Regions from separate parts of the Arthrobacter sp. UYP4 genome, predicted to be linked through region 2. Evidence: riboswitches for the same ligand, from Rfam matches in the RefSeq annotation. Region 2 holds a riboswitch; each other region holds the start of a gene.
What was found. A riboswitch is a leader RNA that binds a small molecule or an ion and turns the genes downstream of it on or off. The one in region 2 is predicted to bind cyclic di-AMP.

Region 1: another riboswitch for cyclic di-AMP. It lies ahead of AC0Z9V_RS17755 (C40 family peptidase); the one in region 2 lies ahead of AC0Z9V_RS03400 (C40 family peptidase).
Region 3: another riboswitch for cyclic di-AMP. It lies ahead of AC0Z9V_RS12090 (NlpC/P60 family protein); the one in region 2 lies ahead of AC0Z9V_RS03400 (C40 family peptidase).

The regions. Positions count from the first base shown of each region.
Region 1 is NZ_JBXAVU010000010.1:12,522-19,779, reverse strand. It holds partial or broken gene AC0Z9V_RS17770 (hypothetical protein) at 1-719, shown strand, start outside; gene AC0Z9V_RS17765 (hypothetical protein) at 723-1,499, shown strand; gene AC0Z9V_RS17760 (metal-sensitive transcriptional regulator) at 1,642-1,983, opposite strand; cyclic di-AMP (ydaO/yuaA leader) riboswitch at 2,363-2,575, shown strand; gene AC0Z9V_RS17755 (C40 family peptidase) at 2,578-3,462, shown strand; gene AC0Z9V_RS17750 (cytochrome c oxidase assembly protein) at 3,658-4,635, shown strand; gene AC0Z9V_RS17745 (DsbA family protein) at 4,756-5,625, opposite strand; gene AC0Z9V_RS17740 (class F sortase) at 5,836-6,525, opposite strand; gene AC0Z9V_RS17735 (hypothetical protein) at 6,569-7,258, opposite strand, start outside.
Region 2 is NZ_JBXAVU010000001.1:722,312-729,569, forward strand. It holds gene AC0Z9V_RS03390 (alpha/beta fold hydrolase) at 1-1,864, shown strand, start outside; gene AC0Z9V_RS03395 (NAD-dependent epimerase/dehydratase family protein) at 1,861-2,829, shown strand; gene AC0Z9V_RS03400 (C40 family peptidase) at 2,958-3,824, opposite strand; cyclic di-AMP (ydaO/yuaA leader) riboswitch at 3,827-4,011, opposite strand; gene mutM (bifunctional DNA-formamidopyrimidine glycosylase/DNA-(apurinic or apyrimidinic site) lyase) at 4,144-5,106, opposite strand; gene rnc (ribonuclease III) at 5,107-5,844, opposite strand; gene rpmF (50S ribosomal protein L32) at 5,919-6,122, opposite strand; gene AC0Z9V_RS03420 (YceD family protein) at 6,125-6,691, opposite strand; gene AC0Z9V_RS03425 (YdcF family protein) at 6,807-7,258, shown strand, end outside.
Region 3 is NZ_JBXAVU010000002.1:745,559-752,816, reverse strand. It holds gene AC0Z9V_RS12105 (MFS transporter) at 1-1,037, shown strand, start outside; gene serC (phosphoserine transaminase) at 1,042-2,166, opposite strand; gene AC0Z9V_RS12095 (iron-dependent transcriptional repressor DtxR) at 2,419-3,117, shown strand; cyclic di-AMP (ydaO/yuaA leader) riboswitch at 3,247-3,416, shown strand; gene AC0Z9V_RS12090 (NlpC/P60 family protein) at 3,422-4,276, shown strand; gene AC0Z9V_RS12085 (NlpC/P60 family protein) at 4,298-5,182, shown strand; gene AC0Z9V_RS12080 (HNH endonuclease) at 5,404-5,901, shown strand; gene mobA (molybdenum cofactor guanylyltransferase) at 5,898-6,509, shown strand; gene AC0Z9V_RS12070 (DUF6457 domain-containing protein) at 6,527-6,811, shown strand; gene AC0Z9V_RS12065 (molybdopterin molybdotransferase MoeA) at 6,808-7,258, shown strand, end outside.

The sequences.
Region 1 (7,258 bases), on a different contig from region 2:
AGGAATGGTGGGCAGCCAAGCGCCACCAAAGGATCGTGCACAACCAAGCACCCGACATGAGACGCGGCATCCGCGCATCCATGGTCGGCGGGGTAGCTGTCGATGAGGTGGCGGCCAGAAAGCTTGCACTGGACATGGCAAAGGCACGCAGAGTTATGTCCCAGGTCGACCCAAGTGATCACCAGACATGGGCGCACGTTGCCCGTGAAGCCGCTGGTGTATTCGGTGCTTGGTCGAAGGCCACTGAGGCTGAGCCCGGGCCGCTGGCCCACGCCTCGCGTGTGCTGGCCCGTTCGGCACATCGGTCAGGGGTGACCATCAGCGACCCCGTGAAGCCAGCACTGCGGATGTCCGGCACCTCAGCGTTCCTCCTCGCGGCCGCCACCGCCCCGTCACCGGTCGCGCAGACGCTCATCATGCAGCAGATGCTCCGCACCATCCGGCTCCTGCACGACATGCAGGCCAGCAATCAGGAGCTGCGCGAAGCGACCCTCCTGACCGAGACGGTGCGTGAGCACCTGAGTATCGTCGGAGCCCCGCTACCGGATGTCCCCGAACCGCGTCTGCCAGCAGCATTGACCACACAGGAGCACACCGCCGGTGTGGAACGGAAGGCCGTGCCGTCCTTGACAGAGGCTAAGCGCCCGCTGCGAGGACAGCGACCTGCGGAGAACTTCGAGACAGAGCTGCACGTGCCGGATCAAGGGATAGGGAGATAGCGCATGAACCATGACACACCCGATGGGGCAGAGGGGCTGTTCCGACCGCAGTTGCAGTCAGCCCTTGCCGTCGCAGGCAGGCTCGGCGAAATGCTCGCCCGTCAGCGCGCAGAGCGGAACGAGCAGATGCTGCGCGCCCAGGACGCCGAGCGTCGACAGCTCCAGGAGCGGTTCGAAGCCGAACGAGCCGTCATGCGTACCCAGCTCGGCGCTGTTTACCAGCCGCAGTTCTGGGAAGCGGCCAGACCTGAGGACATCGCCTCCCAGCACGCCCTCGCACAGCAGTGGGAGCCGTTCGATGACATGGCCCGCCTTTCCCGCGAACACATGCACGACGAGATCCGCACACGGTACAACCTGACTCCTGAGGAGTACCTTGAGGGGCGCCAGCAATCGGCCCGACAAGTGATGGCCGACGCCCCTAAAAGACAGGAAGCAGTCCGAAACTGGGATGCGCAGCGCGACTACGTAGAAGCTGAGCGGCAGTCCGCGGTCGTCGTAACCGAGGACTGGCAGAACGACGTCGACACACAGAACGCAGCAGCCAACGCCAAGGAACTCTGGGACACAGGCGACCGCAGGGCTAAACTCGCAGAATTCCTCACCGAACGAGTCGGAACCACAGACATTGGGCGAGAAGGAGTCGCCGCCGTCCTCGCAGCCGACCTCAGTAACGGGACACCACCATCGGCGGCAGTGAAAGCCGTCAAGCATTCCGTCCGCCGCCCAAACGGGTCCGAACCCGAACACATAAACGAAAGAGGCTTTGGTGTGGGCTAGGCCCCGAGGCGCAAAAGGGAGATACCGATAAGAGCGCGATTGTGTGACGCTTCCTTATCCAGCCACGCTATAGAGCCACGTTGTGGCGACGCCGATAAGCGACCTTTGGGTAGTAAAGGTGCGTCGTGGATGAGGTAAGCAGTTAACGCAGTAGGCGACCTATTGCACGAGTGGCTTCCTTGATTTTGGCGTCGACGGTATCGGTGCCCGCTTGGCCGGGTGTGCCATGTGTGCGTGCGGCTTCATGGGCGGCATCTGCGACGCAGTGGGTGAGATGGCTTTCCAATAATCCGAGGCTGAGCGCATGCATGGCGTTGTTCACGGCGGCGACCTGGGTGAGAATGTCAATGCAGTATTGGTCTTCATCAACCATGCGGGCTATTCCGCGGACCTGACCTTCGATGCGCTTGAGCCGGCGCAGGTAGGCGCCCTTATCGGTTGCATATCCGTGTTGATGAGGTGTTGCCCTGGTGAGCGGGTCCATGTAGTCGGCTGGTTGTGCCGCGCTAGCAGTGTTGATGCTGACCTTCGGTGCGATGTGGTTGCTCATAGTCGTTCCCCTCAACATCATCGGCGGGTTGCTGACCGGCGCAGGAAGCCGTTGATGTGGTCTTCGGCCATGCGAGATACACGGCCCTCACCAGTATCTGTCAACGAGCACGGGCAGGTGAATGAACAACAGAAGCAGAAGTTCCGCAGGCCTCTGTTAGCGGCCCTCTAGTCGGCGTGTCGTGGCAACATGCCGACCCTCGTTATGCGAACGTGACATCAAATACCATCCTGGGGTATTCTCCTCAGGTGATCCCGGCACCCGTCGAGATCGCTCTCCCACGCAGAATGCCGAGCCCTGCCGCTGCTACCGGGATCCGTTCGTACAATCCATACGGCAGGGACGGGGGAACCACGTTTCCACCGGGTCACCGCACCTTCGTGTGTTGATCCTCGGGGTTAAGTCGATCCATCAGTTCATTCCTGTGCTGCATCCTTGCGTGCTGCCATGGGACCAGGTTGAGGACGGCCGGGTGACTCCCATCCGAACCCGACAGCTCACCCCGCAGGCATGGGAGAGGCAATCACCATGTCACGTCCGTCCATTTCTGCGCGCCACCGCGCCGCCGTCACCCACTCCATCGCCCTCGAGGGCCTGTCGTATTCCGCGAAGACCAGCGCTGTAGCACTGGGCAAGCCGGCCATCATCGCAGCTGCAACCGGCGGCCTCGTCTTCGCTGTTGGAGCCCCCGCCGCCCAGGCCGGCACCTACTCGCAGGACGCCTCCAGCACCGTCACAGCGCAGGCCCCCGCCGCCGCTGCTACAGGCGTCTACACGGTTGCCTCCGGCGACACCATGGGTGCCATTGCCGCCAAGCACGGCGTGAATCTCGATGCTCTGCTGGCAAGCAATGGCCTGTCCTACGCCTCGGTCATTTTCCCGGGTCAGCAGATCCAGCTTTCCGGTGTTGCCTCTACCAGTGTTGCTGTCAGTGCAGCCGCTGTTCCCGCTGCCGCTCCCACCAGCCAGGTCTTCTACAGCGCACCGGCCGCAGCCCCGGCTCCCGCTCCTGCAGCACCTCAGCCCGGATACTCCCTGACCTCGTCCACTGTCGCCCCGATCGCCCCGGCAGCTCCCGCAGCGCCGAGTGTTCCCGCGAGTGGCGTCGGTGCGGCCATCGTGGCATCGGCCTACGCCCAGATCGGGTCCATCCAGGACTGCACTGTTCTTGCTGAGCGGGCACTGCGCTCGATCGGAAAGAATGTCGGAGACCTCGGCCCCATGCAGTTCCTGCAGTACGGAACTGTCGTCGCCACCCCGGCCCCCGGTGACCTCGTGGTCCGTCCGGGTCACGTCGCGATCTACGTCGGTGGCGGCAAGGTCATTAGCAGCGGCATGAATGGTGCGAACCTCACCATGGAACACCCCCTGTCCGACCTCGCCGGATCGACCTTCGTGCGCGTCGCAGGCTAACTTCACCCTCCGGTGAGGTGGTTGCCCTCAAGCTGAGATAGCGGTGAGTGCCCTGGACGGGGGCACTCACCGCTATTTCCTTGCCCGCGCGTCTCCGCTTTTCGGGTTGCGGTGCAAGTTGACCGGGCGTGCGGTTCCTAGATATTTACGAGCTAGACCTGGGCGAGAGCGTGACGTTGAGATGGTTGTGTATCAGTGAATGATCCGTGGGTTAGCGGGCCGGTCTGGATACCGGAGGCCCCGCCATCGTGGGCGGCCTACCTAGCGCCGACCCTGCAGCCGATCCCGCTGATCCCCGGAGTCGCTCTGGTCCTGGGTGTGTTCTACCTGGCCGGCGCGATCCGCCTGTGGTCGATGGGCCGTTCCTGGCCTGTGTGGCGGACGGTGATCTTCCTGGCGGGCTGCGCCATCATCATGATCACCATGGGCGCCGGCGTCGAAGGCTACGGTCTGCGCATGTTTTCCGTCTTCATGTTCCAGCAACTGACGCTCATGATGGCCGTCCCTCCGCTTCTGGTCCTGGGTCGGCCCGGCACCTTGTTGCTGCGCGCCACCCCTCATCATGGACTTGGGCGCCCGATCCTCCGGCTCGCTCATGCGGGACTGCGCTCAAGATCCGCTCGGATCGTCCTTCATCCGGCGTTCATGATCCCGGTGTTCCTTGTCAGCTTCTACGGGGTCTACCTCAGTGGTATCGCCGACGCGATGCTGCCGTCCTGGTACGGGCACATCACCCTTGAACTGCTGTTTTTGATCTCCGGGGTGCTCTTCACCGTCCCCGTGCTATCGACGGACCCTCTACCGGTGAAACAGTCCCACTTCGGCCGGTTCCTCGACATTTTCGCCGAGATGCCGCTTCATGCGTTCTTCGGCGTCGTCCTGATGATGGCGACCACCCCTGTCGTCGATTTCTTCGGCACGCTGCCCGCTGGGTGGGACGTCGACCCGCTTACCGATCAGGGCATCGCCGGCGGCTTGGCCTGGTCCTACGGGGAACTGCCTTCGGTGCTGATGCTGCTGATCATCATGGTGCGCTGGCAGCGCGACGACACCGTGACCTCACGGGCTATTGACCGGAAGCACAATCGGGAGGGAACACCGGAGCTCGACGCGTACAACGCCTACCTCGAGCAGCTCAGGCAACGCTCTGAACGCCATGATCGGCGACGATAAGACGACCCCGGCCTGCGAGCAGCACGACTGACGCAGCGTCCACATCACTTAGCCCCTGGAGCTCTTGTGCCTCGGACCCAAGACGTGGTGCTGGTGCTCGAAGGGAAGGCCTGCGGATCGCTAGCTTGCGACGAGTCGAACCGCCTCGCGGAAGTCATCCAGTGACGTCAAAGCATTATGGTTCTGATCATCAAGAAGGATCAGCGCCGGGGCTCGGGTTACGCCGACGCCAACAGCTTCGATCCGGTCGGCCTCGATGAGTGACTGCACGTCGGAGCTTTGCATGTCGGCTTCGAATCGTGCGCTGTCGAGCCCGAGCTCACGGGCAACGCCCAGATAGGTGTCCACGGTGGCACGGGTGTGCAGGCGGGGAAGTTCCTGGGCGTCCGGGCTCAGCGTGATTGCTTCCAGGAAGGGAAGGAAGCAACCCTGACGGTCTGCGGCTTCCAGTGCTGTCGCACCCAAGTGCGCCTGGTCGTTTGAGGGCAGGTGACGCGCGACGAAAGTAACGCGTCGGGAGTAGTCCGCCCGGAGGTTGGAGAGAAACTCCTGAATGGAGATGGTGCCCGGCGCGTACAGGTCGATGAATTGCACCAGAACGGCCCGCTCGTGGGAAGCGCGCGAGACCAATCGATCGCTCGCGACGATCGCGCCCCGCAAGGCACTTTGTTGTGTCGCTCGTTCAGTCGAAGTCGAAGCAGACGCTGGCCGAGGGCCGCGGGAGTTCCTCGGGGTCGCAGGCGACGGTTCGGGGTCCCGATCCGTATCGTCGCGATCGTTCGACAGGTACCCCTTGATGCCAATGAAAAAGGCAATGGAACCCAGCACCACGATGATGGCCAGGGGAATCATTGCTGCAAACCAGGGGTTCATGAAAAAGGTGCCGATCCTGTCACATCGCACGACCGCGAACGGATATGCCTGTTCACGTACGCCAGATGAGCCGTCTATCGGAACGTTCCGCTCCGAGATGGTGTCACCATGACCCATCAGATACATCGTACCGTGAACTATTTTGTAGAGCCTTTTCCCCATCGGACAGCGCATCAGGCCGAACCCAGCTTGAACCACCGCTCACCTGTCAGCGGATAGGGGCAGGTATGAGAGACGGGCGCATGTGCATGTATGGAGCGGAGGGACCGGCGGTACAGAATGCGCGGTTGAAGACGTCAGGGTTTCGCCGCTTAGCCTCCGATGTTGTCAGACGCGTTTGGCGTAGATGACGTAGTTGTCGTCGAAGAGTCCGGTGTCGGGGTCGTAGCCGTCGCAGGTGATTAGGCGGAGCTCTGAGCCAGCGGTGTTTCCGTACACGGTCAGGGTGGGGAAGTTGTCCTTGGGGTATTGCTCGCCGCGTTCAACGGCGAAGCTTGCCGTCGTGCCGTCTTCGCGGGTGATGTCGATGACGTCGCCGGCCTTGAGTGCGCGGAGGTTCGCAAAGACACCGGGGCCGCCGTCGGTGGCATTGACGTGGCCGAGCAGGACCGCGGGCCCTTGCTCGCCGGGGGTGGGGGACTGGTTGTACCAGCTGGCGGGGGCACCGGGACCGTCCGGTGGTACCTCAAGGGAGCCGTTCTCTCGCAGGCCCAATGCGAGGAGGTCTGATCCGGCGCCGATGGCCGGGATGCTGAAGGAGACGGGCGCCGATTCGGGGAGGACGTCCGGGGCGGCCGTGGTAGCGGGTGCCGGTGTCGCGGACGCACTGGGCGCCGGCGCCTGGCTCGAGGCGGAGGCATCCGCGGCGGGGGTGGCAGTGCTGCTGGGTGAGGTGCTGGGTGGGGTGCTGGTCTGTGCCTGCGGGGTAGCGGGTGCGCCGCATCCGGTGAGGAGAACAGCAGCGACCGCCGTCGAGACCAGGAGGTTTCGACGGCGGTCGCTGGGTGAACTAATCATGGTGTGAAATCGGTCCGATCAGTTCAGTGGTGCTCTGGTGTGACTAGTTGGAGCGGCGACGGACGACGTACGTTCCGCCTGCTGCTGCTGCGAGGACCAGGCCGCCGGCGAGGGCGTACATGCCGACGCTGCTGTCGGTGTCCTGTGCGACACCGGTGTCGGCGCCACCGTTGGGCATGGCGCCCATCTGGGAAGCGGCGAGGTTTCCACACAGGGCCGGGGAGGTGGCGCCGAGGGGGAGCTTGGGGTCGAGGTCGCTGGGGGAGTTGAAGACTTCCTCGGAGACGCCGGCGGTTGCGGGATCGAGGCCGTGGACGACGACGACTGCCGTGCCAGCGTCCAGTGCGTCCTGGGTGCCCTGGTTGATCTCGAAGGAACGCGAGATGGTGTAGCTGCCACCCTGGCCGCCGAGGGCGAGGTTCAGGCCCTCTTCGGGTCCGGTGGCTCCGCTGGTGGTGAGGGTGGACTGGATTCCGCCGTACTTGCCGGCACCTTCGGTGACGCTGACGATGCCATCAGCGTTGGCGTCATCGGCGGAGGTCGGGCAGGTTCCCATGGCCAGGCCGTGGATGTGCTGGACGTGGGGGTATGGGCCGTCCATGAAGGTCTCGGCGAGGCCGCTGACCTGAAGGTTGACGGTCGCGGTGGTGCCCTGGACGTCGACGGTGACGGTACCGGTGCCGGTGGTGCCGTTGAGCTGGCCCAGCGTGGACGAGTAGGAGCCGGCTGCGTG
Region 2 (7,258 bases):
GATCTTCTCGGACCCCTACCTCGAGGACCTCGCCCGCCGCCTCCCCGCCGCGGACATCCATCGTTTCGAGCAGGCCGGCCACCTGGTGCAGGAGGACGCCGACACGGCGTCGACCGCCATGGAGTGGCTCGGCATCCGGTCCGTGGGCGTGCCCCGACCGGACCGGTCCGGCGACAGCGCCCCGGAGGACCGTCCCTACACCCCGCTGGGCCGGCGGATCACCGAGCTCGCCGCCGGTCCCGAGGCAGGGACGACGGCGGTCGCCGAGATGGCTCCCGCGGGCACGCCGCGGACGCTGACCTGGCGCGAGCTCTCCGACGACGTCGACGCCGTGGCCGCCGGCCTCACCGCGCTCGGCTACGGTGCGGGCAGCAGGGTCAGCCTGCTCGTCCCGCCCGGAGTGGACCTCACCGTCCTGATCTACGCCTGCCTGCAGATCGGCGCCGTGATCGTCGTCGCCGATGCCGGCCTCGGCGCGCGCGGCCTCAACCGTGCCGTCAAGGGGTCCGCACCCGACGTCGTGATCGGCATCGAACACGCCCTCCTCGCAGCCCGGGCCTTCGGCTGGCCGGGTCGGCGGATCAGTGCCGCTCCCCTGCCTGCCGCTAAGAAGAAGGCGCTGCGCGTCGAGGCGTCCTTGAACGACCTCCGTGCCGCCCGGCCGGTCGCCGGAGCACCGCGCGCCGCGCCCGCGCCGGACACCGACGCCGCCATCCTCTTCACCTCCGGGTCCACCGGTCCGGCCAAGGGCGTGGTGTACACGCACCGCCGGCTCTCGGCCATGCGCGACGCCGTGGAATCCACCCTCGGGCTGGGACCGGGCGCCTCTCTCGTCGCAGGATTCGCACCCTTCGCCCTGCTCGGCCCGGCCCTCGGCGCGACGTCGGTGACCCCGGCCATGGACGTCACCGCCCCGCGGACCCTGACGGCGCGGGCACTGGCCGATGCCGCGGCCGCGATCGACGCCACCGTCGTCTTCGCGTCGCCGGCGGCGCTGCGCAACGTCCTGGCGACGTCGGCCGACCTCCCTGCGGCCGGCCGGTCGGCTCTGGAGCGGATTACCCTGATGCTCTCCGCCGGGGCGCCGATCCCGGTACCGCTGCTCGAGGAGGTCCAGGCACTCGTCCCGTCCGCGGCCCTCCACACGCCCTACGGCATGACCGAGTCCCTCCTCGTCGCCGATATCGACCTCGACGGCATCCGGGCCGCCGCGACGGCGGCCGAGGCGGGACTGGACGGCGCCGGCAACGGCGTGTGCGTGGGTCTCCCGGTGCACGGCGCACGCGTCGCGGTCAGCCCGCTCGACGGCACGGGTGAGGCAACCGGCGAAGCCACCGGGACTCCCGGCGTGACGGGCGAGATCCTCGTCGACGCTCCGCACGTCAAGGATCGCTACTTCCGCCTCTGGCGCACCCAGGAGGACTCGGCACGGACGCGCCCGTGGCATCGCACCGGCGATGTCGGCCACTTCGACGCCGACGGCCGCCTCTGGGTCGAAGGACGGCTCGGCCACGTCATCACCGCACCGGGAGGGGTGGTGACCCCGGTGGGACTCGAGCAGTCGCTGGAGGCACTCGACGGCGTCCGCCTCGCCGCTGTCGTCGGCGTCGGCCCCTCCGGCGCGCAGGCTGTGGTGGCGGTCGTCGAGACGACGACGCCGGGTCGTCGTCGCCCCCGGCTCGCTGATGCGTCGCTCGCCGCTGCCGCCCGCGATGCGGCCGGCGCGCGCGGCGTGGACCTCGCTGCGGTCGTCTCGGTCCCCGCGCTGCCGGTGGACATCCGGCACAATGCGAAGATCGACCGCGCACGGGTCGCGGCCTGGAGCGGACGGTTCCTCGCCGGCGGGCGGGCCGGCTCCCTGTGACCGTCCTCGTGACGGGCGCCAGCGGGATGCTCGGCCGCGCGGTCGCCGGACAGCTCCTCGCCGACGGCCACGACGTTCGGTGCTTCCAGCGCCGCCCGTCGGGTGTCGTCGGTGCCGCCGACGTACTGGGCTCCATCGAGGACGACGCGGCGGTGACCGCCGCGGTCCGGGGGTGCGACGCCGTGATCCACCTCGCGGCGAAGGTCTCCTTCACCGGCCGCGCCGCCGACTTCGACAGGACCAACGTGGACGGGACCCGGCGCCTGCTCGATGCCGCCCGGCGCGCCGGCATCCCCGACGTCGTCCACGTCTCCTCGCCCTCCGTGGCGCACGACGGCACGTCCCTGGTCGGCGCGTCCGCCGGTCCCGCGGACCCGGGGACCGCACGAGGCGACTACGCCCGGACCAAGGCCGCGGCGGAGGTGCTGGCGCTGCGACGCTCCACGGCGTCGTTCCGCGTCGCCGCGGTGCGCCCGCACATCGTCTGGGGACCCGGTGACACGCAGCTCGTCGAGCGCGTCGTCGACCGGGCCCGGCGGGGACGGCTGCCGCTGCTCGACGGTGGCACCGCACTGATCGACACCACCTACGTGGACAACGCGGCGTCGGCGATCGTCGCCTGCCTCGCCCGTATCGGCGAGGCGCAGGGCCAGGCCTTCGTCGTGACCAACGGTGAGCCGCGGCCCATCGCGGAGCTGCTCGCAGGGATCTGCCGCGCCGCCGGCGTCCGCCCACCGGCATGGTCGGTGCCCGGATCGGTAGCACGGGCGGCGGGGACGGTCATCGAACGCGCCTGGCTGGCGCTCGGCCGCGCCGAGGAGCCGCCCATGACCCGCTTCCTGGCCGAACAGCTGTCCACCGCACACTGGTTCGACCAGCGGCGGACCCGGGCCGTGCTCGACTGGACGCCGGGGGTCAGCATCGACCAGGGGTTCCAGCGCCTCGCGGCGCACTACGGCGGCTGAGGACGCGGGCCCGGGCGGGAACGCGCCGCCACGGCCTCTCGCCGGGTACGCGGAAGGGCGGGATGCCCCGCATCCCGCCCTTCTGCGTACCTGTACCTGGGACGACCGGCTGACGCCGGTCGCGATTCCTAGCGGGTGTAGTACCCGTCCACCGACATGGCGTTGACCGAGTGCACCAGCGTGCCCTGCGAGGGGTTCAGGGCGCTGACCATCTGGCCGTTGCCGAGGTAGATACCGACGTGGCTTCCACCGTTCTGGCTCACCAGGTCGCCCGGCTGCGGGTTGCTGGTGGGGGTGAGAGCAGCGAACTGCGACCAAGTGGTGCGCGGCAGGCTGATGCCGTTCTGCGCGTAGACCCACTGCACGAAGCCGGAGCAGTCCCAGCCGCCGAACGAGGTTCCGCCGTACACGTAGCCCGAGCCGATGCCCTGCATGGCCGTGCCGACGATGCCTCCGCCGGCGGGGCTGATCGAGGCGGACTGCGTGCTGAGTCCGGTGGTGTTCCCCGAGAAGACTGCGGGTGCTGCCACGGGTGCGGGTGCCGCCACGGGTGCCGGTGCCGCGATCGCTGCGGGGGCAGCGACGATCGTTGCGGACTGGGCGGAGTACTGCTGGGGAGCGGCAGTACCGGTGAGCGCGAGGGCCTGACCCGGGTAGATGACCGAGCTGTAGCCGAGTCCGTTGGCCGTGAACAGCGTGTCGAGGCCGACGCCGTGCGAGGCAGCGATGCTGCCCAGCGTGTCGCCGGCCTGGACGGTGTAGGTGCCCGCCGCGACGGTGGACGCCGCGACCTGCTCGGGTGCGGCCTGCAGGGTGATCTCGCCTGCGGCACTCGCGGGGAGCGCTGCGCCGAACATGATCCCGGATGCTGCGACGACGACGGCGGCGGGCTTGCCGGCCACCGAGGCACTCGCGGAGATCGCGCGGGAGGCGGTGAGAAGGGGGTTGGTGCGCGTGGGGACGGCCCGGTGGCGCGCTGAAGTGCTCTTGGACATGATCATGCCTTTCCCAATGCCTGCGAAGTTAGCTGTCGGGTTCGGATGGGACATCCGGACGTGCTGTTCTCGTTCCAGCGAACATGCGCTGGTCGACACGCGTCTTTACCCCTAGGACTCAGGACTGAGTCCGCTATCGGTTCCCCCGCCCCTGTCGAATGTGTAGTGCGAACGGTCCGTCCTCATCGACAGGGTTAGGCAGAGTGAGGAGGGGCGCCCCTCCGTTGTGGAGCGGGCGCGGGGTCAACGGTACCCGTTGAGCTTCCGGTTGTCACGTTTGGGTTACGGCGCCGACGGTGCCATAATCCCCCCGCGCCGACTAGGCCCGAGCGTTCCGCGGCCTCGGCTGGCAGTACGGGCAGAGGGACGATGACCTGTTCATGAAGGCTTCGCGCCGGATGAGGGTCGAGCGCCCTTCGGCTGCGCAGCGACGGCAGGGTTGCCCGGCACGGCCGTAGGCTTCGAGGTCGCGGGCGAAGTAGCCCGACGCGCCGTTGACGTTGACGTACAGCGCGTCGAAACTCGTGCCACCGGCGTCCAGGGCCCGGGTCATGACCGTGGTGACCGCCTCGACGATACGGAGGGTGTCGGGACGGCGCAGAGTGTCCGTGGGGCGCGCGTAGTGGAGTCTCGCCGCCCACAGCGCCTCGTCCGCGTAGATGTTGCCGATCCCCGAGATGAGGCCCTGGTCGAGGAGGGCACGCTTGAGGCCCGTCCTCCGCTCGCGGAGACGCCGGTGGAAGGATTCGACGGAGAACGCGGGATCGAGCGGGTCACGCGCGATGTGCGCGGCCTGGTGCGGGATGAGAGGCAGATCCGTGTCTCCGCGACCACCCGGCGCGCCGTCGGCGGTGGGCTCGAGATCGGCGACGAACATGCCCCCGAAGATCCTCTGGTCGACGAACCGGAGGTCGGCGGGGAGCGGGGCACCCTCGTCGTCGACGGCGGTGGAGAGCCGAAGGCGCACCTTCAGGTGTTTCTCGAGGGGGGCCTCCAACTCCTCGATGAGCAGCTGACCGCTCATGCCGAGGTGCGCCATCAGTGCGACGTGCGGGACGTCACGGGGGGCGTCCGGGTCCTGGAGGGTCATCCAGAGGAACTTCCCGCGCCGCACCACGTCCGTGACGCGTGCTCCGGTGACGTTGCCGCGGAAGTCCTCGACGCCTGCGACGTGGCGTCGCAGCGACCGCGGGTCCACCACCTCGACGGCCTCGACGGTGCGGCCCGTGACCCAGCGCGCCAGCCCACGCCGTACCACCTCGACCTCGGGCAGTTCAGGCACTCAGGGTCCGGGGGGCGCTGCGGGCGCGTCGTGCGGTTCGCCGTCGGGCGTCGTCCCGGGCCCGGGTGCGAGCAGCTTCCAGGAGGCGGCAGCAGCCTCCTGCTCCGCCTCCTTCTTCGAGTGGCCGCACCCGGAGCCGTACTCGACGCCGCCGATCACGAGGCGCGCGGTGAACGTACGGGCGTGGTCGGGACCGGCGCCCACCACCTGGTAGTCGATCAGGCCGAGCCGGCGGGCGGCCGCGGTCTCCTGGATGCGGGTCTTCCAGTCCGTGCCTTCGCCGAGGACAGCGGAGTCGCGCAGGAGCGGCCCGATGAGCCTCATGACCATGGCCCTCGCGATCTCGATCCCGTGGCTCAGGTAGGCAGCACCGATGACGGCCTCCATGGTGTCCGCGAGGATGGATGCCTTGTCCCGGCCGTTGGTGAGCTTCTCGCCCTGTCCGAGCAGCACGTGACTGCCGAGGTCGAGCGTGCGGGCCACTCCGGCGAGCGCCCTGGTGCTGACGACGGCGGACCGCCGCTTGGCGAGCTCACCCTCGGAGAGGTCGGGGTTGTCCCGGTACAGGGCGTCGGTCACCGAGAGGCCGAGCACCGAGTCGCCCAGGAATTCGAGCCGCTCGTTGGTGGGGATCCCGCCCTTCTCATAGGCGTAGGACCGGTGCGTCAGGGCAAGACGAAGCGTCTCGGTGTCGATATCGACACCGAGACGCCTCGTGAGTTCTTCTGTATTCTTCACAACCGCATCAGCTGATCCAGCATCGAACGGGTGCCCACTGCAGCACCGGGCATGCAGCGGGCCGCACCCCGTTGTCAGACGTCGGCTACCTTGCGGCCCTTGTACTCGAGGAACAGCGGGGTACCGGCTGAATCGGTGACAACCTTGGCCTGGTGGGCGAGGCTGTAGGTGACGCGACCGTTCTCGAGGGTCTTGACCAGCTTGGGGGCGGTTGCCTTCCACTGGGACCGGCGTGCACGGGTATTCGCGCGGGACATCTTCCGCTTCGGGACAGCCACGGCTAACTCTCTTCTCTCTCGTCTGACTCTGACTTGGTTGCCGCGTCGTTACCGGCGGCGGTGCCCGTCAGCCCTGCGAGGGCTGACCAGCGAGGGTCCAAAACTTCATGGTGGTGGTCCGGATCGTCATTGAGCTGCGCTCCGCATTCGGAGCACAGACCCTTGCAATCCTCCCGGCACACCGGCTGGAATGGCAGCGACGTAACCACTGCATCCCTCAGCACGGGTTCCAGATCGACCGAATCGTTCTCCACCCTGTGCTGATCTTCTTCCTCTTCCACCGACAGCGACTCGGAGTCGCTGTAGAAGAAGAGCTCCTGGACGTCCACCTCACGGTCGAACCGCAGGGGCTCCAGGCAACGGCCGCACTCGCCGGTTACCTCGACGTTTGCCGTACCCGACACCAGGATTCCCTCGTGCACCGATTCGAAACGCAGGTCCAGTTCCATCTCGGAACCCTCCTGCACGCCGATCAGCGCAACGCCGAAATCCTTCGGTGCCGGTACATGTTCTTCCACTGTCCGCATGCTTCCCGGACTGCGTCCGAGATCCTTGACGCTGAAAGTCAAAGGCGAACTGAGATCGCTGTTGATGATGACTCCTGTAGAACATATGACCGACGTACCATCCTAGCCCGATGAGGCGGGCAGTCCCAAAACGGGCGGACCCGTCTACGCTCGGACGATGACGTCCGATCCCCGCCCGGCACCGGCTGACCCGCGTCGCCGTCGGGCGGTCCGCGCCCTGCGGACAGCGGCCGGGATCGCCACCGCCTGTCTCCTCGCGTGGCTGATCCTCGCCTATGTGCTGTTCTACAACCCTCCGCTGCGGACGGTCGGGACGGCCGATGCGGTGGTGGTGCTGGCCGGAGCCGCGGGCGAGAGGCTGCCCGCGGGCCAGCGGCTGATCGAGCGCGGCGTCGCCGACGAACTCGTGCTCTCCTCGACGGGGCTGCCGGGCAACTCCGCGGCCGATGCCCTGTGCGCCGCGGAGTTACCAGGCACGACCTGCTTCCGTTCGGATCCCCTGACCACGAGGGGCGAGGCGCGTGCGATCGCCGCGCTCGCCCGCGACCGCGGCTGGGACAGGATCGTCGTCGTCACCTCGACCTACCACGTGACTCGCGCCTCCACGAA
Region 3 (7,258 bases), on a different contig from region 2:
CCACGACACAGATCGCCATGGCGCTCCTCGGCGTGGGGCTCGGACTGATGGTCCTCCTCGACGTCGCGCTCCTGTGGCACGTCTACGCCTTCGCGCTCGCACTCGGGGTCGTCTCGGCCTTCGACGCCCCCGCCCGCCAGGCCTTCGTCTCCGAACTCGTGCGCGACGACTACCTCCCCAACGCCGTCGCGCTCAACAGCGCCTCGTTCAACGGTGCCCGGCTGGTCGGCCCGGCCATCGCCGGACTGCTGACCGCGGGTGTGGGGCCCGGCTGGGTCTTCCTGATCAACGCCCTGACCTTCGGTGCGATGGTCTACGTGCTGCTCGCGATGCGGAGCGCCGAACTGAACAGGCAGCCCCGCTCCGCCCCGGGCAAGGGACGGATCCGGGCGGGCTTCCGCTACGTACAGCAGCGCCCGGACCTGATGATGGTGATGCTCGCGATCTTCATCGTGGGGACGTTCGGGCTGAACTTCGCCGTGTTCATCGCCGCGATGGCGCGCACGGAGTTCGGGCAGGATGCCGGTGTCTTCGGCGTGCTGTCCTCGGTGATGGCGGTCGGATCGGTCGCGGGCGCGCTCCTGTCCGCGCGCAGGGAACGGCCGCGCCTGCGATTCATCTTCGGCGCGTCGGCCGCCTTCGGGATCGCGTGCGTCCTGGCGGCCCTCGCACCGAACCTCTGGCTGTTCGGGCTCGCACTCGTGCCGGTGGGTCTCTTCGCGCTGACGCTGATGACCAGCGCCAACGCCTACGTGCAGACGACGACGGACCCCGCCATGCGCGGCCGGGTCATGGCCCTCTACTTCGCCATCTTCCTCGGCGGGACGCCGCTGGGCGCCCCCGTGGTGGGATGGGTCTCCGACATGTTCGGTCCGCGGTGGAGCCTGGGCGTGGCCGCCGCCTCCGGCATCATCGCCGCGGCCGCCGGCATCTTCTGGGCGTGGAGGTACCACGACGTCCGGTTGCGGTACGACCGCTCGGCACCCCGGCGGCTCCGCCTCGACCACGAGGCCGGCGCCGCGGACGGCAGCACCTGACCTGCTAGAGGAGGTGCTCGACCACGTGGTCGATGCAGGCGATGAGAGCCGAGACGTCGTCGGGCTCGATCGCCACGAAGGTGGCGACGCGCAGCTGGTTGCGCCCGAGCTTGCGGTACGGCTCGACGTCGACGATCCCGTTGGCCCGCAGGATCGCGGCGATGCGCGCGGCATCCACCGCATCGTCGAAGTCCACCGTCACGATGACGTTCGAGCGGTCCTCGGGGCGGGTCACGTAGGGGCTCGCCACGGGGGAGGCCTCCGCCCAGGAGTACAGGCGTCCCGCTGAGTCCGCCGTGCGGGCGGCGGCGAAGGGCAGCCCGCCCTGGGCGTTGAGCCATTCCACCTGCGCGTCGAGCGTGACCAGGGTGGACAGCGACGGGGTGTTGTACGTCTGGTTCAGGCGCGAGTTGTCGATCGCCGTCTGGAGGTTGAGGAAGTCGGGGATCCAGCGGTCGCCGGCATCGATCCGGGCCGCCCGCTCCAGCGCTGCGGGGGAGAAGAGGCCCAGCCACAATCCGCCGTCGGAGGCGAAGTTCTTCTGCGGGGCGAAGTAGTAGACATCGGCCTCGGAGACGTCCACGTCGAGGCCGCCGGCCGCGGAGGTCGCGTCCACGAGGACCAGGGCGCCGTCGTCCGCGCCCTCGACCCGTCGAACGGGAGCCGCGACACCCGTCGACGTCTCGTTCTGCGGCCAGGCGTAGGTGTCCACGCCCGCTGCGGCCGCCGGATCGGGGCGCGTACCCGGCGGGGCCGTGATGATGTCCGATGCCTCGAGGAACGGCGCCCTGGTGGTGGCGGAGGCGAACTTGGAGCCGAACTCGCCGAAGGAGAGGTGCTGCGCCCTGTGCTCCACGAGCCCGAAGGTGGCGACATCCCAGAAGGCCGTCGAGCCGCCCACCCCGAGGACCACCTCGTATGCCTCGGGTGCGCCGAAGAAGGTGCTCAGACCGTCCCGCACGCGCCCGACGAGTTCGCGCACGGGAGCCTGGCGGTGCGACGTGCCCAGCAGGACCCGTCCCGCGGACACGAGGGCGTCGATCTGTCCGCTCCGGACCTTGGACGGACCGGCGCCGAACCGGCCGTCCGACGGCAGGAGGTGCTCGGGGATGCGGGGCAGTTCGGTCATGGGTGCTCCAGCTGTTTCGGCGGCGGGTATCGCCCTCATTCTGCCCGAGGAGCCGGTGGCGCTCCATTTGTTAACACCGCAGGCGGAGGATGCGGCGGGGACGCCGTCGCCGCCCCGGTCGATTGCCGGGGGAATCGCACCATGGGTTAACCTTGGGAGGCGTGGGGCGGAACAGGTCGTGGCGGCCGTGGACCCCCACCGGCGTGAGGCATCCCAGCCGCGCACCCGCACCGCACCAAGGAGCTGACCCGCATGACGGACCTCATCGACACCACCGAGATGTACCTGCGGACCATCCTTGAACTCGAGGAAGAGAACATCGTCGCCCTGCGGGCGCGCATCGCCGAACGGCTGCGCCACTCGGGACCCACGGTCTCCCAGACCATCGGACGCATGGAGCGTGACGGACTGGTGGTCGTCTCGGGTGACCGGCACCTCGAGCTCACCGAACTGGGACGGCACCGGGCCACCGGGGTCATGAGGAAGCACCGCCTCGCGGAACGCCTCCTGAGCGACGTCATCGGGCTCGACTGGGCCTACGTGCACGACGAGGCCTGCCGCTGGGAGCACGTGATGAGCGAACGCGTCGAGCGCAGGCTCTACGAACTCCTGGGCAAGCCCTCCGAGTCGCCCTACGGGAATCCCATCCCCGGCCTCGAGGCCATCGGCGGCGTCCAGTCCGAACTCTTCACCGACGGCGTGGTCACCCTGCTCTCCGCCATGGGCACCTACTCGCCCGAGAAGCCGGTCACGCTGGTGCGCCTGGCCGAGCCGATCCAGGTCGACCCGGAACTCCTGACCCAGCTCGACGAGGGCGGCCTGCGGCCGGGTGCACGCCTCAGCCTGGAGTCGGTGGGCGGGTACGTCTCCGTCCGCGTCCCCGGGGTGGAAGGTGCGCTCGAGCTGCCTCCGGAGGTCGCCTCGCACGTGTTCGTCTCCGTCGCGTCCTGAGTCCGGCACGGCTCCGTCATCAATAACACACCATTCCGTGACCGTAACGTGACATACCGCGATATCTGAGGTAGCCTCCATCTTGTGCCAAATTCGCTCTAGATCCGGCACCCTCCTGCAAATCGCCTAGCTCTGCCATTGCCGGAGGTCCGTCCGCACCATCGCATGGCAGAGGCGGGGGAACCAATTTTCGGGTTTCTGTTCCAGAAATCCTTGGGGTTAAGTCGCTGTTTCCGCAGCGGCCGGGTGACTCCCATCCGAATCCGACAGCTCACCTCGCAGGCGTTGGGAGAGGCAATCCAACGTGTCCAAAAGCTCTTCGCCGGGCCGCCACCGCGCGCCCCGGGACGTCAGTCCGCTGACGGCCCTGTCCACAGCAGCAGCATCCAATGCCGGATCGGTCGGCCGCCAGGCAGCCGTCATCGTCGCGGCGTCGGGCCTGGTCCTGACCGCGGGACTGCCCGCCCAGGCTGCAACCGCCGCCGAGCGTGAAGTCCAGTCCTCCGCAGCGTTGACCGTGAGCCGCGTCGTGTCGGCCGAGGTCACCGTGCCGGCCACCGCGACGGTCTCCTTCGATCGCGTGGCCGTCGAGGTCACTCCTGCTCCCGAGGTCGTCGAGCCGCCGGCTCCCGTCGTCGAGGCCGAGCCCGCCGTCGTCGTCGAGGCTCCCGCCGCGGTCGTGGCGCCCGCTGCTCCCGTCGAGGTCGCTGCTGTCGAGGCCGCTCCCGCCGCGGCCGCTCCTGTCGAGGCCGCTCCCGTCGCACCCGTGGTCGCACCCGCCGCCGTGGCGCCCGCACCGGTCGCCGTCGCCGAGCCCGTCGTCGCACCGGCACCCGCGCCTGTCCAGTCCTCCGGTGTCGCTGCCGGGCTGGTCGCCTCTGCCTACGGCCAGATCGGCGTCGCCCAGGACTGCACCGCGATGGTCGAGACCGCCCTGCGCTCCGTCGGCAAGTCCGTCGGCGATCTCGCACCCGGCCAGTTCTTCCAGTTCGGCGACGTCGTCGGATCCCCCGCTGCGGGTGACCTGGTCATCACGGCGGGCCACGTCGCGATCTACGTCGGTAACGGCCAGGTCATCAGCGGTGGCCTCAACGGCATGAACACCGGCCTCCACAACCTCTCAGACCTTCCCGGCGCCGGCTTCGTCCGCGTCCGCTAGAACCCCTTCGGAGAAACCACCATGTCTTCACGCGCCATCATCGCCCGCCACCGCAGCGAAACCCAGGACACCGCCGGCCTCTCGGCCCTCGCCAAGGCCGTCACCACCGGCGGCATGGGCCGCCAGGCCGCCGTCATCGCCGCGGCCTCCGGCCTCGTCCTGACGAGCGGGGTCGCAGCCAACGCCGCGGACCTGCAGCCGCAGCGTGACGCCGCAGCGTCCAGCGTCACGGTCACGTCGGCCCGCGCGGCCGTCGTCGCCTCGTCCGAGACCGCCGTCGCCTTCAACATGACCCCGGTCAAGGTCACCGCCAAGCCGGTCGTCGTCGAGGCGCCCGTCGCCGAGCCCGCCCCGGTCGTCGAGGCACCCGTCGCCGAGGCTCCGGCACCGGTCGTCGTCGAGGCACCCGTCGCCGACGCTCCGGCACCCGTCGTCGTCGAGGTGCCGGTCGCACCGGCTCCCGTCGCCGCGGCCGTCGCGGCCCCCGTCGCACAGGCCGCCCCGGTCGCCGTGGCTGCTCCCGCCCCGGCTCCTGCTCCCGCCCCGGCTCCTGCTCCCGCCCCGGCCGCCTCCTCCGGAGTCGCGGCGACCATCGCCGCCGCGGCCCAGGGCCAGCTCGGCGTCATGCAGGACTGCACGCGCCTGGTCAGCAACTCGCTCGCCGCCGCGGGCATCAACTTCCACGGCTGGCCGGCAGGCTACCTCTCCCTCGGCCGCACGGTGGGCGCAGGCGAGGCCATCCCGGGTGACCTCATCTACTACGCCGACGGCGGCATGGGCATGGCCCACATCGCTGTCTACATCGGTGGCGGCCAGGCCGTCCACGGCGGCTTCAACGGCAACACCACGGTGATCGCACCGGCAGAGCTCGGCTCGGGCGGCGTCTACATCCGCGTCGGCGGCTGATCACCCCAGCGACTCACGATCGAGGAACCGGCACGGACGTGCCGGTTCCTCTGTCGTTGGGCGGCGGTAGCCCGACGCCGTGCGGCGCGTCAACCCGTCCCCGCACCGGTTCGCCGCACGCCGGTCTCCGGCTTACCCTTGCAGTGTCAATCCGAAGCTCTTCTCCCGTACCCCGGGATGGCAACCGGTTGCGGGGAACAGGTCAGCAATGAGGCCACCGTATGCGCACTCTTGTTCTGAATGCAGGGTATGAACCACTGGCGGTCGTCACGTTCCGCCGGGCACTCGTGCTTGTCCTCACCGGCAAGGCCAGCGTCATCGCGGAGGACGACGAGCCGGTCGTCGGACCCACCGAGATCCTCGGACGGCCGTCCGTGATCCTGCTCAACAGATACGTCAGGGTCCCCTACCGGCACGACGTCACGGCCACGAGACGCGGGGTCCTGCGGCGGGACAACCACCTGTGCGCCTACTGCGGCAAGACGGCCTCGACCATCGACCACGTCCTGCCGAGATCGAGGGGTGGGGGCGACACGTGGGAGAACCTTGTGGCCTGCTGCCTGAAGTGCAACAACGCCAAGGGGGACAAGACGCTCGCCAGCCTCGGCTGGAAGCTGCGCGTCGTCCCGCTGCCCCCGCGGGGGCCCCAGTGGCAGATCCGCGAGCTCGAGAAGCCTGCCCCGCAGTGGAGCGAGTTCCTCACGGAGACCGCCGCGTGATCCCCGACGCCCCCCGATTCGATGCGATCGTCCTGGCGGGCGGCCGCTCCACGAGGCTCGGCGGTGTGCCGAAGGCGGGACTCGTCCTCGACGGAGCGACGCTGCTGCAGCGCACGTGTGCTGCCCTCGCCGATGCGGAGCGGCTGACGATCGTGGGACCGGAACCGGACGGCGGCGCCCGGCCCTCCGGGGAGGGGCCGCCGTCGTTCGTGCGGGAACACCCGCCCTTCGCCGGACCGGCCGCCGCCGTCGTCGCCGGATTCCGGGCCGGGACCGGTGGGAGGGCGCCGTGGTGTGCCGTGGTGGCCTGCGACATGCCGCGCGTGGCCGTGCTCGTACGCGTGCTTCTCGCCGAGGCGGCGCTCGGCGGGACGACCTCGCTGGTCGCGGTCGACGGCGGCCGCGACCAGCCGCTGGCCGCCCTCTACCGGAGCGACGCGCTCGGAGGCGCCATCGACGAGGTCCTCGCCCGGGGTTCGGCCGACAACCTGTCGATGCGCAGCCTCCTTGCTAGTGTGAGGAGCAGACCGGTCCCGGTTCCCCCGGGCACAACGCACGACGTCGACACCTGGAGTGATGCACGAGCGCTGGGAGTCGACGTCCCCTAGTACTGCCCGGAGGGCCCATGGACGACCGCCAGAAGCTGCTGCACGACTGGACCGAGAAACTGCTCGCCGCCTACGAGATCGACGGGACGCGCGTCGACGTCGACGCCGTCCTCGGCCTCGCCGGGAAGGCCGCCCACGGCGTCGTCCGCCCGGCGGCACCCCTCACGACCTTCGTCGTCGGGTACGCCGCGGGCCTCGCGGTCGGCAGCGGGCAGGCCGACGAGGACCTGGCCATGCGCTCGGCCATGGCGGTGGCCGATGCGCTCTGCGCCGAGGCCGCGGCGGACGGAGACCCCGCATGAGCGAGGCCGCCGCAGCGCACAACGTCGACTGGATGGCCGCGCGCGCACTCGCCCACGGCGCGGGGCGCCCGCTGCCGTTCCAGACCGTCAACCTCGCCGACGCCCTCGGGCAGACGCTCGCCGAGCCCGTCCACGCATTGCAGGCCATCCCGCACTACGCGTCGTCCGCCATGGACGGCTGGGCCGTGAACGGGGAGCCGCCCTGGACGCTCGTGAGGCACACGGAGCCCGAGGAGCACCCCCGAGGAAGACCGTCGCCGCACTCCGACTCCGGTGCGGTGTCCCTCGCCCCCGGCGAGGCGACCTTCATCCTCACCGGTGGCGTGGTGCCGCAGAACGCCGTCGGCATCCTGCGCACCGAGCACGGGTCGGTGCGCGGGGACGTGCTGGACCGCAACGACTCCGCCCGGCCCGACGAGCCGTCCCCGCACGAGCACGTCCGGCCGG